Regions from separate parts of the Clostridium gasigenes genome, predicted to be linked through region 1. Evidence: predicted binding sites of a transcription regulator. Region 1 holds the regulator's gene; the other holds the start of a gene.
The links. The regulator LexA, encoded in region 1, represses DNA repair genes until DNA is damaged. The targets are predictions, from matches to a motif close to CNAACANNTGTTNG.
Positions count from the first base shown of each region.

Region 1 (5,835 bases):
TTATTCAAAAGAAATATTCACGTCTTTACTTAAAGAAGAAGTTATTAATTCTGATGAGTTGATTTTAAAATCTTTAGAAAATAATAGATATAATGATATTAGCTATTGATAGATCATTTATAAAATATGCAATTATAACACCTATTAGTTTAGGTGTATTTTTTTTGATAATTAATAATAGATACGTTTTTTTAAAAAATACTTTACGGGAAATAAAGTGTTATAAAAAGTTTCAATTTTTAATATTATTGATTTAGCAATAAATAACATATTGTGGATATAATTGTGCACATAAACATACAAAATTAATGTATAGCAAAATAATATATAAAATTTTAGGTACACATAGCATACGACACATAATCGATTTTAACGACAAAATTATTTTTAAAATATTTCATAGCAAGTAAATCTATTATTATTAAAAACTTCAATTCATTTTTTTCTATAAATCGATTGTGCATTTATCATTGATAATATCTATTTTACTAAGATTAGACTAAAAGAGTGCGTATATTAGTAAAATAAGTTATTAAAACTAGTTTTATAATATGAAATTTTTATATTATAAAAAATTACTATAACTTTCACTTCAAAAACATTGCGCTAAATGTATATTTAGCGCAATTCGTGTACTTGAAAGAAAAAAACAGCTGTGTTATAATAGATTCAAGGCTTTGAAGCCTATTGGGGGTTTGAAAAAAGTGCAATTAACAACGAAATCTTATAAATATAAAAATTATGAGTACACTAAAGAAATTAAAGACTTAATTAATATAGATTTAAATTCTACTGACAAAAAGAAACTTCATAATATATATTCTAATTACTATAATTTGAATTCAGAACGAATATATGAGTTTATAATCGAGGATTTATATATATTAGTAGAAAAGCATAAATTGCCAACTAGTCAACTATCAAAAATTTATAATGTTGGCATTCGATATATTCAAATTTGGCTTAAAGAATTAGGTTTAAATAGAACTCTAAAAAAAGCTAGCAAAATATCTAGCAAAAATAAAATTAGCCCGGTTTTAAATAAACTGACAGATAATAATTACAAGTTAGAAATTAAAGATAAATTCGGAATTTCAGAAGCTAAAATAATTAATTTACCTCAATGTGTTATAGATTTCTTGAATTATTTAGAAACTATTAAAGGTAAGTCAAATAACACTATCGAAGCTTATAAAGTTGATTTAACTATGTTTTTTAGATTTTTAAAAGTTTATAAAGGTCTAGTATTCGATAAAAATTTAGAATTTGAAGAAATACAAATAAACGATATCGACAATAGCTTCATAAGAAAAATAAAACTTACGGATTTATATGCTTTTTTATCCTTTACCGAAAAACAAAGAGGTAATGGTACTCACGCAAGGGCTCGTAAAGTAGCAACCTTGAAATCATTCTTTAAATTCTTACAAGGTAAATCTAAAATTATTGATGATAACCCAACTTTAGAGTTAGAATCTCCTAAAATAAACAAAAGGCAACCTGTTTACTTAACCTTAGATGAAAGTGTAAATTTATTACATTCAATGAATAAAGAAAATAAAAATTTTGAACGTGACTATTGTATAATTACTCTATTTTTGAATTGCGGTATGCGATTATCGGAGTTATGCAGTATTAAAATAGATAAAATAAAAGGTGATATTCTAACTATTATAGGTAAAGGAAATAAGGAACGGACTGTTTATTTAAATGCAGCTTGCATTAGATCTATTTATGCTTACTTAGCTGTTAGAGAGGATTTTAAAGCTACTGATGATGAAAAAAAATACTTACTCCTCTCCTCTCGTCAAAAACCTATCAATAAAAGAACTGTTGAGGTCCTAGTCAAAAAACATGTTCGCAGTTCAGGGATGAGTAATGATAAATATACACCTCACAAGCTTAGACATACAGCTGCAACTTTAATGTACAAGCATGGCAATGTGGATATACGTAGTCTTCAAAGCATCCTAGGCCATGAAAATATCGCAACTACCCAGATATATACACATGTAGATAATGATACGTTACGTGATGCTGTAAATTCTAATCCTCTTGCTAATATTAAATAATCTATTTGTTTTTTTTAGATATATTATTAAAATGCCATTTTCAAAGATTCAGAACGGATGTTCTAAATCTTTGAAAATGGCATTTTTCTCTTTTATAATTAAAAATATTTTAAATTAGTTTTACATAATGTTTATTATGTGTTGTATAATTCTGAACCGAGTATCTCATATAAAGAGTTTATAATTTTAATATCATCTCCATCATAAATTATAAGAAGTTCACCTTTCTTATAATAATGAGGTGTTTTATTCCAAGATGATTTTGTCCCGTTAATAACTAACCCCTTCTCTGTTATAGCTGAGGTATCTTTTTCTAAAGTACTAAGTTCTTCATAATCATATGCAGAAACCTTATCTTCCCCAATTTCTACTTCAAACTTCGGAGCGTCAAAAAAATCTTTATCTTTGGCTATGATCTCTACTCTATAATTTTTTGACTCCATATCTAACTTGAAATTTTCTAGATTATAATCACTTACTTTTTTATTATCACTATAGTTTTTAACTGTTTTTCCAGTAGTTTCATCACCAGTTATCATCTCTTTTCCTTTTTCCACTACATTTTTAGTATTATCTATTGATTTTTCATTTGTAGAACAAGATACAAATACAGTTATTATAGTAGCTAATGTCAGTAATGATATAACAACTCTTTTTTTCATAAAAATATCCTCCTTTTATTTACCTTATAAATATAGTGTAAACAAAGGAGGGAAAAGTATTCATTATTTATTTTTAAATCTTCTAACACCTGGAAAAACTTCTTCTGTCATTTCCTCTAAATTTAATTCATCAAATAATTCCATATCATCTAGATACTCTATATTTTCAAAGGCATCTACGTATTCTGTTTCAGCATCATCCTCAACTAGAAACTCTTCCGCTGTAATAGTTTTTTCTTCCAATTCCTTATCAGCTTCTAATCTTAATTTTTCTAGTTCTGTTTTAAATTTTGCTTCTAAAATTTCATTTTCTTCTACAGTTTTAGATATTTCTTCAATTTTTATTGCTCTTACATCTATACCTTCTTGTTGTAAACAATCTCCACAATTATCACATATTTTACCTTCATACACATCACAATAATCATCTTCTGTATATATTTTTTTATTCATATATAAACACCACCTATTAGTTATAAACTTATTTTATAAAATTTAAGCAAACTTAATTATAGCTAACTTTATACATTTAAGCAATGAAAAATGATGTTTTTTTTATTTAATGTATATACTATAATAAAATTGACCAATATTAAAACAAGAACATAAGTTTGATTACCTAATATATATATGTTATAATCTGATAATAGCGAGGTGTTAAAATGAATATTTTAAAGGATAAACAATTAGAAATTTTTGAATTTTTAAAAATACACACTGCCAATAAAGGGTATCCGCCATCGGTTAGAGAAATATGCGATGCAGTGAATTTAAAATCAACCTCTACTGTTCATGGTCATTTAAAAAGATTAGAAAAAAAGGGATTGCTAAAAAGAGATCCTACTAAACCTAGAGCTTTAGAAATTATAGATCCAAATTGCCCTAAAAAAGAAATGCTTTATATACCCATTATAGGTAGAGTTACTGCCGGAATACCTATTTTAGCTACAGAAAATATAGAAGATTTATTTCCTATTCCTATTGATTATATTAAACATAATCAGGAACTATTTATGCTAAAGGTTGTTGGTGACAGTATGATTAATGCAGGTATAAACGACGGTGATTTAGCTATTATAGAACAAAATCAAACAGCTGTTAATGGAGATATTGTTGTTGCTTTAATAGATAATCACGCAACTATAAAAACCTTTTATAAAGAAAGTGATCATATTAGATTACAACCCGAAAATGATGCTTTATCCCCTATTATAGTTAAAGACTGTAGTATATTAGGAAAGTTGGTCGGATTATTTAGAACATATTAGATAAAAAAGAGGCATACATTATTGTGTGACTCTTTTTTATTTAATATGTATAAGGAATTTTAAAAAAATAACCAGTCAGGTTCTTTGGCTTTTTATTTTCTTTCAGTTCCCTACCCTTTAGAGTCACATAATAATATGTGATTGTGAGGGTTATTTATGAAATTTTTAAAAGGAAATACTCCATATAACTGTACCTGTTTAGATTTAAATAATGAATGGAAAGCAATTCATTCACTTAAAAAAAAACATTTTAGCTTTATAAAACTACTTATTGAATTGATTATGGCTTGTATTTATGCTTTTGGGCTAGGTTATAATCTTTTTTATTTAGATAGAGTATTAAAAACAGGACTTATATTCTTAGTTTTATTAGTAGTGAGTTATTTGTTTATAATAATTCCTCATGAATTTTTACATGTACTATGTTATAAAACTAAAGATAATGTAATTATCAGATATTCTTTAATAAAATTAAAATTAGTTTCTTATTTCGACGGGACTATATCTAAATCAAGAGCATTAGTATTAATTATACTGCCATTTATAGTGTTTACTATTATACCTACTGTAGCAAGCTATTTATTAGGATTTAATTTATTCTTATATGCTATAGCTAGTGCAAATTCAATTAAATCTGGAGTGGATTTATTAAATTTTATTTTTGTTATCAAAAATGCACCCCCAAACGGGAAATTAATAGTTAATGAATATGATTTTTATTTTAAATCTGAATCTATAAAAGAATAAGGTTAACTTTAAATAAATAGCAAGTCAATACATCGAGTTTATTTCGCATATTTGACTTGCTATTTATTTTCACGTCCCCTATTTATCAATAAATATTTAAATTATATTATTTAACGAAATAAGAATACCTATTTTAGCGTGATCAAATGTTAATCCACCTTGTAAATAAGCAATAAAAGGCTCTCTTATTGGTGCATCAGCAGAAAGTTCTATTGATGATCCTTGAATAAATGCGCCTGCTGCCATAATTACTTCATCTGTGTATCCTGGCATTGCCCACGGTTCACACTCTACAAATGAATCTATTGGAGATCCTTTTTGTATTCCAGTACAGAATTTTATAAGCTGTTCTCTATTACCTATTTTAATAGCTTGAATAATATCACTTCTTTTATCTGTATATTTAGGTAATACTTCAAACCCTGCAAGTTCCATTATTCTTGATGCAAAAATAGCTCCTTTAACCGCTTCCATAGATATATGAGGCGCTAAGAACAACCCTTGATACAAAGTTCGCATTAGTCCAAATGTAGCTCCACACTCTCCACCTACTCCAGGCGTAGTTAATCTAAATGCTGCTTGCTGAACATAATTAGCTTTTCCAGCTATGTATCCTCCACTTGGTGCAATTCCCCCACCGATATTCTTAATTAATGAACCTGCTATTAAATCAGCTCCAACATCAGTTGGTTCTATTATATCTATAAATTCTCCATAACAATTATCAACAAATACAAGAACATCATTTCTTATACTCTTTATAAAGTTAATTATTTCTCCAAGCTCGGATACTAAAAATGACTTTCTCCACCCGTACCCAGTACTTCTTTGTATATGTATAAGTTTTATTGAATTATCTGAAGTTAAAACTTCTTTAATTTTCTCATGGTCAAATTTTTCATTAAGTAAATCAACTTGTTTATATTTGATACCATATTCTTTTAAAGAACCTATATTTTCTTTTCCGTTAATTCCTATAATATTAAGCAAAGTATCATATGGAGTACCTGCTATACTAACCATAGTATCTCCCGGTCTTAAATTTCCCATTAATGCACAGCCTATAGCATGTGTTCCATTTACAAA
Region 1 is NZ_CP071376.1:3,252,160-3,257,994, reverse strand. Features, by position in the region: gene J1C67_RS15260 (DUF2828 family protein) at 1-109, shown strand, start outside; gene J1C67_RS15255 (tyrosine recombinase XerC) at 1,092-2,072, shown strand; gene J1C67_RS15250 (hypothetical protein) at 2,207-2,734, opposite strand; gene J1C67_RS15245 (hypothetical protein) at 2,798-3,187, opposite strand; gene lexA (transcriptional repressor LexA) at 3,397-4,002, shown strand; gene J1C67_RS15235 (DUF3267 domain-containing protein) at 4,159-4,749, shown strand; gene J1C67_RS15230 (methionine gamma-lyase family protein) at 4,846-5,835, opposite strand, start outside.

Region 2 (5,835 bases), 390 kb from region 1:
AATAAATTTTCCGCCTCTTTTTCTAAGCTTTCAATTTTACTTTTTGAAGCACTTTGTATAGCCTTATGTAATATAAATCCTAAAACAACTAATATTACTATATCAGCTAATATCCAAAAAAATATTTCCATATTAACACCTCCTAATATATTTAACCCATTTATCTTTTAATAAGAAAATGTAGTCGGTGTCATACTTAATTCTTGCTGTTACTTTGATTATGACAAACCAGTATTTGCTATTATTTTATCTTAAAAATAAAATTATGTCAAGTTTAGTTAAATAAAATCTATTTATTAAATTTTAATCTTTTACAATTATTAATTTATCAATATATTCTATATAAACTTATTATTAAACTATAAAATATTCTTTAAGACTTATTTTGAAAAATTTTCGAAAAAATTAGACTAGCGCTTAGAACTTCTTTTTATAAGAAGTTCTTTTACACCAGTCTATATTATAAACATATATTTATATTTATATTCATACTAAGTTATACTACCAAGAAATATTTTTTATTTTTTTTCAGTTCCCTTACTTGTTTCCTTTACCACTTTTGCTGCTTCTTTAACCGCCTCTTTTAGATTCGGTCCTTTTGCTAATGGTAAATTATGTTTTGCTCTAATTTTATTTTCAATATCTAGAGCAACTTCTGGATTTTCTTTTAAGTATATTTTAGCATTTTCTCTACCTTGGCCTAATCTTATTTCTCCATAAGCAAACCAAGCTCCACTCTTTTGAACTATTTCATCTTTAACACCAACATCTACTATATTTCCTTCTCTTGATATACCTTCATTATACATTATATCAAATTCAGCTTGTTTAAATGGTGGAGCTACCTTATTTTTAGTTACCTTAATTCTTGTTCTGTTACCTACAATGCTATCGCCTTGTTTAATTGAATCTATTCTTCTTACATCTAATCTAACTGATGAATAGAACTTTAAAGCTCTTCCACCTGGAGTTGTTTCTGGGCTACCAAACATTACTCCAACTTTTTCTCTTAGTTGATTAATAAATACAACTACGCAATTAGATTTACTTATAGTTCCTGTAAGTTTTCTTAATGCTTGTGACATTAATCTTGCTTGAAGCCCTACATGTGATGCTCCCATTTCGCCTTCTATTTCAGCTCTTGGAACTAACGCTGCAACTGAATCCACAATTACAACATCAACTGCACCAGATCTAACTAATGCTTCTGCAATTTCTAAGCCTTGTTCTCCAGTATCTGGTTGTGAAACTATTAGGCCTGCTATGTCAACTCCTAAGTTTTTTGCATATCCCGGATCCAAAGCATGCTCAGCATCTATAAATGCTACAGCTCCGCCTGCCTTTTGTGCTTCTGCTGCAATATGAAGAGCAACAGTTGTTTTACCTGAACTCTCAGGCCCATAAACTTCTATTATTCTACCTTTTGGAACTCCGCCAATTCCAATTGCAATATCTAAATCTAAACATCCTGTTGAAACAACATCTAGATTTAACTTACTATTTTCTCCTAATTTCATTATTGCACCTTTACCAAATTGTTTTTCTATTTGGTTCATTGCATTCTCAATCGCCTTTAATTTATCTGCATCTAAATTCGCCATAATTATTCCTCCCTCGAACATTTGTTCTATACTTGAATTATAAATTAATTATTGTATATAGTCAATATTTTTTTAAAATATTTTCCATATTAAAAGTTCCATCTAGATACTAGAAGGAACTCTCTTTTTTATCAGTATTACCCAATTATTATGTTTTTAAACTATTTATCCATATTTATAACTTTTTTATTCTTTCTAAAATAATCTACGCCTGAAAGTATAGTTGCTATTACCGCTAATATTAATAATGTATTTGGTACATATTTAAGAGTTGTTTCCATAAATACATTACCCACTACTAATGATGTAAGATATTTTGATGTACCTACACTAGCTTGTATTAATAAGGCTACTATTGCAATTATTTGAATAACAGTTTTAACTTTTCCCCAATAACTTGCAGATATTATTTTCCCTTCTGAAGCTGCTAAAGTTCTTAAGCCAGAAACTGCAAATTCTCTTGCAATTATTATTACAGCTGCCCAACTTGGTATTACCTGCATTCCAACTAATGAAATCAATGCGGCTGTTACTAGAAGCTTATCTGCTAAGGGATCCATAAACTTTCCAAATGTAGTTACTTGATTTCTACTTCTTGCTATGTATCCATCTAATTGATCAGTAAGTGAAGCTATAATAAATATGATTGTAGCTATAAATGTCCCAAAAGGAATGCCTTGAGCCGCTATAAAAATTAAAAATAATGGTACTAAGAAAATTCTTAGCATTGTAAGTTTATTTGCCAAATTCATTGCATACATCTCCCACTAAATCATACTCTAATGTTTCTATTACTTTTACTTTTACTATATCACCTATTTTAATATCTTCTTTACTATTTATATAGAAAAGACCATCTATTTCTGGAGCCATTTCTGAATTTCTTCCCATGAAATATTTACCTTTTCTTCCTTCTATAATAGTATCATATATTCTTCCCATTTTCAATTTGTTTAATTCTTTTGATACATCTTTTTGCAGAAGCATAAGTTCTCTTTCTCTTGTAGCTTTAACTTCCTCTTCAACTTGATTATCCATAGTAGCTGCTGGTGTTTCCTCTTCTCTTGAATATTTAAACACACCAACATTATCTAACTTATAGTCTTGTAAAAATTCTTTTAATTCTGTAAAGTTTTCATCTGTTTCACCTGGAAACCCAACTATTAATGATGTTCTAAGCACTATACCTGGAACTTTTTCTCTTAATCTTTTTATTTTATCTGTTATAGTCTTCTTATCTGTTCTTCTTGCCATTAATCTTAATATATTATCACTTATATGTTGTATTGGTAAATCTAAATATTTAACAACTTTAGGATTACTAGCTATTTCATCTATTAATTCTTCTGTAATTTCTTCTGGATAGCAGTATAATAATCTAATCCACTCTATACCTTCAACTTTAGAAATTTCTTTTATTAGCTTATGAAGATTTTTTTCATTATATATATCCATACCATAAAAAGTTAAATCTTGCGCTATTAATATTACTTCTTTAACTCCATGGTCTCTTAAATGCTTAACTTCTTCAATAATATTTTCTATTTTTCTACTTCTAAACTTTCCTCTTATTTTAGGAATAATGCAATAAGTACAGAAATTATCACAACCTTCTGCAATTCTTACATATGCAGTATGCTTATCTGTTGTTAATAATCTTATTCCTTCATTAATGTTATCATCACTATAATTCGTAACTCTAACTCTTTTTTCTTCCTTTATGAAATCCATTATTAATTTATGTATTTTCATATAATCATTAACGCCCATTAATATATCTATCTCAGGCATAGATTCCATTAATTCATCACCATATCTTTGAATTAAACACCCTGTGGCTATTAACATTTTGCACTTATGTTTTTGTTTATACTCTGCCATTTCAAGAATTGTGTCTATAGACTCCTGTTTTGCTTTTTCTATAAACCCACATGTATTTACTATTATTATATCTGCATTCTTAGGATCATTAGTTATTTCATAATGCTTATTAATTGATCCTAGCATTAATTCTGAATCCACTCTATTTTTATCGCACCCAAGGCTTATCATTCCAACTTTATATTTTTCCAAACTTTATTTCCTCCTATGTTGTGTATTAAACATATTTTAAAAAACTCAAAATATTTTTATTTATCATATTTAATATTCCTAAATTTATTTTAAAGTAATGATTTAAAATTTACAAGTTTTTTTACTCTTCTACAGCTATTTCTTCTTTATTAACTAGTACCTGTCTAGGTCTACTTCCATCTTTTGGAGAAATAATCCCTCTTTCTTCTAATTCATCCATTATTCTAGAAGCTCTATTAAATCCTACTCTAAGTCTTCTTTGAACAAAAGAAGTTGATGCTTGATTATATTCTACAACTATTTTAATTGCTTCATCTATTAATTCATCTCCACCATCTTCATCCTCTTCTTTAGAACTACTTTTGCCACCATTATTTATATGTTCTATTATTGCTTCTTGATAATCAACCTCTTCGCCTCTGTCCTTTATATTAGAAACAACCTTCTCTACTTCTTCCTCTGATATAAAGGCTCCTTGTACTCTCAAAGGCTTACTTGCTCCTGTAGGGTAATAAAGCATATCCCCTCTTCCTAAAAGCTTCTCAGCGCCTACTGAGTCTAATATAGTTCTTGAATCTATACCTGATGAAACTGCAAATGATATTCTAGATGGAATATTTGCTTTAATAACTCCTGTAATTATGTCTACAGATGGTCTTTGAGTTGCAATTATCAAATGCATTCCAGCTGCTCTTGCCATTTGAGCTAATCTACATATATATTCTTCTACATCATTTGGACAAGCCATCATTAAATCTGCAAGTTCATCTACTATTATTACAATATAAGGTAGTTTTTCTTCTGTAATACCCTTATCAAATAACGAATTATAAGACTCTATATTCCTTACTGATAAATCTGCAAAAAGTTTATATCTCTTTGTCATTTCATTTACAGCCCAATTTAATGCTCCAGCAGCCTTTTTGGGATCTGTAACAACTGGTATCAATAGATGTGGTATTCCATTATACACACTAAGTTCTACAACCTTTGGATCAATCATAAGCAATCTAACTTCTTCAGGTGAGTATTTATACACTAAACTTACTATTAATGTATTTATACAAACAGATTTACCTGACCCTGTAGCACCCGCTATTAATGTATGAGGCATTTTAGTAATATCCCCAACAATGCATTTACCTGCTATATCTTTTCCAAGTGCAAATGCCAACTTATTATCTGAATTTATAAATTCTTTAGAATCTAGTACTTCTCTTAAAAATACGGCTGTTTGCTTTTTATTTGGAACTTCTATTCCAATTGCTGATTTACCAGGTATTGGAGCTTCCATTCTAACTCCACTTGCAGCAAGACCTAGTGCTATATCATCTTGAAGATTTACAAATTTAGAAACCTTAACTCCAGGACTTGGTTGAAGTTCAAATCTTGTTACTGATGGCCCCTTTGTTACTTGAACTACTTTTCCATCTACTCCAAAATCATTTAATATTCCTTCTAACTTATTCGCACTTTCAATAAGTTCTTTTTTATCTTCACTTCTTAATTTCATTTTTGAATTTATATTTAATAACTCTACTGATGGATGTAAGTAAACTTTTTTTACTCGTACTTCTTTCTCACCTATAATACTTTCTTCTATTTCTTTAGTAACAACTTCTTTAACTTCATTTGGTAACTTTTCTTTCTTTTTATGTTTTTCTTCACCTTTACTAGTAACTTTATCTACAACTTCTATTAATGGTGCTACCTCCAACTTTTCCTCTTCATAGATTTCAATGTTAAACGGATTATTTTTATCGCCTTCAACTGCAACTTCTTCCATTGTTTTATCATCATCTAAGGATGAGCTTTTAATAAAATCCAATATTTTAATTTTATTATTTATACCTTGGATAAACTCATCACGGTTTTTGTCCTTAGGAACAACATCTATAAAATCAGATTTAACTTTCTTTTTCTTTACCTCTAATTCTTCACTATTATATTCTTTTTTAGATGCTTTTATTTTCTTTTCATCTGATACATCGCCTTTAAAGTACATTATTATATCATATAAGGTTATGTCAAACACTAATATAGTTCCTATAGATCCAACTGCTATATATAAAACATAGGCTCCTATAAATCCTAGCATTTTGCTTAATGGATATGCCATAAGATGGCCAAAAAAGCCTCCATGAATTTCTCCATCACTTAT
Region 2 is NZ_CP071376.1:3,637,989-3,643,823, forward strand. Features, by position in the region: gene rny (ribonuclease Y) at 1-131, opposite strand, end outside; gene recA (recombinase RecA) at 519-1,601, opposite strand; gene pgsA (CDP-diacylglycerol--glycerol-3-phosphate 3-phosphatidyltransferase) at 1,763-2,353, opposite strand; gene rimO (30S ribosomal protein S12 methylthiotransferase RimO) at 2,337-3,674, opposite strand; gene J1C67_RS17045 (FtsK/SpoIIIE family DNA translocase) at 3,796-5,835, opposite strand, start outside.
Region 2: recA (recombinase RecA) is a predicted target of LexA. The motif match lies at 1,616-1,629, and genes of this name have one in related genera.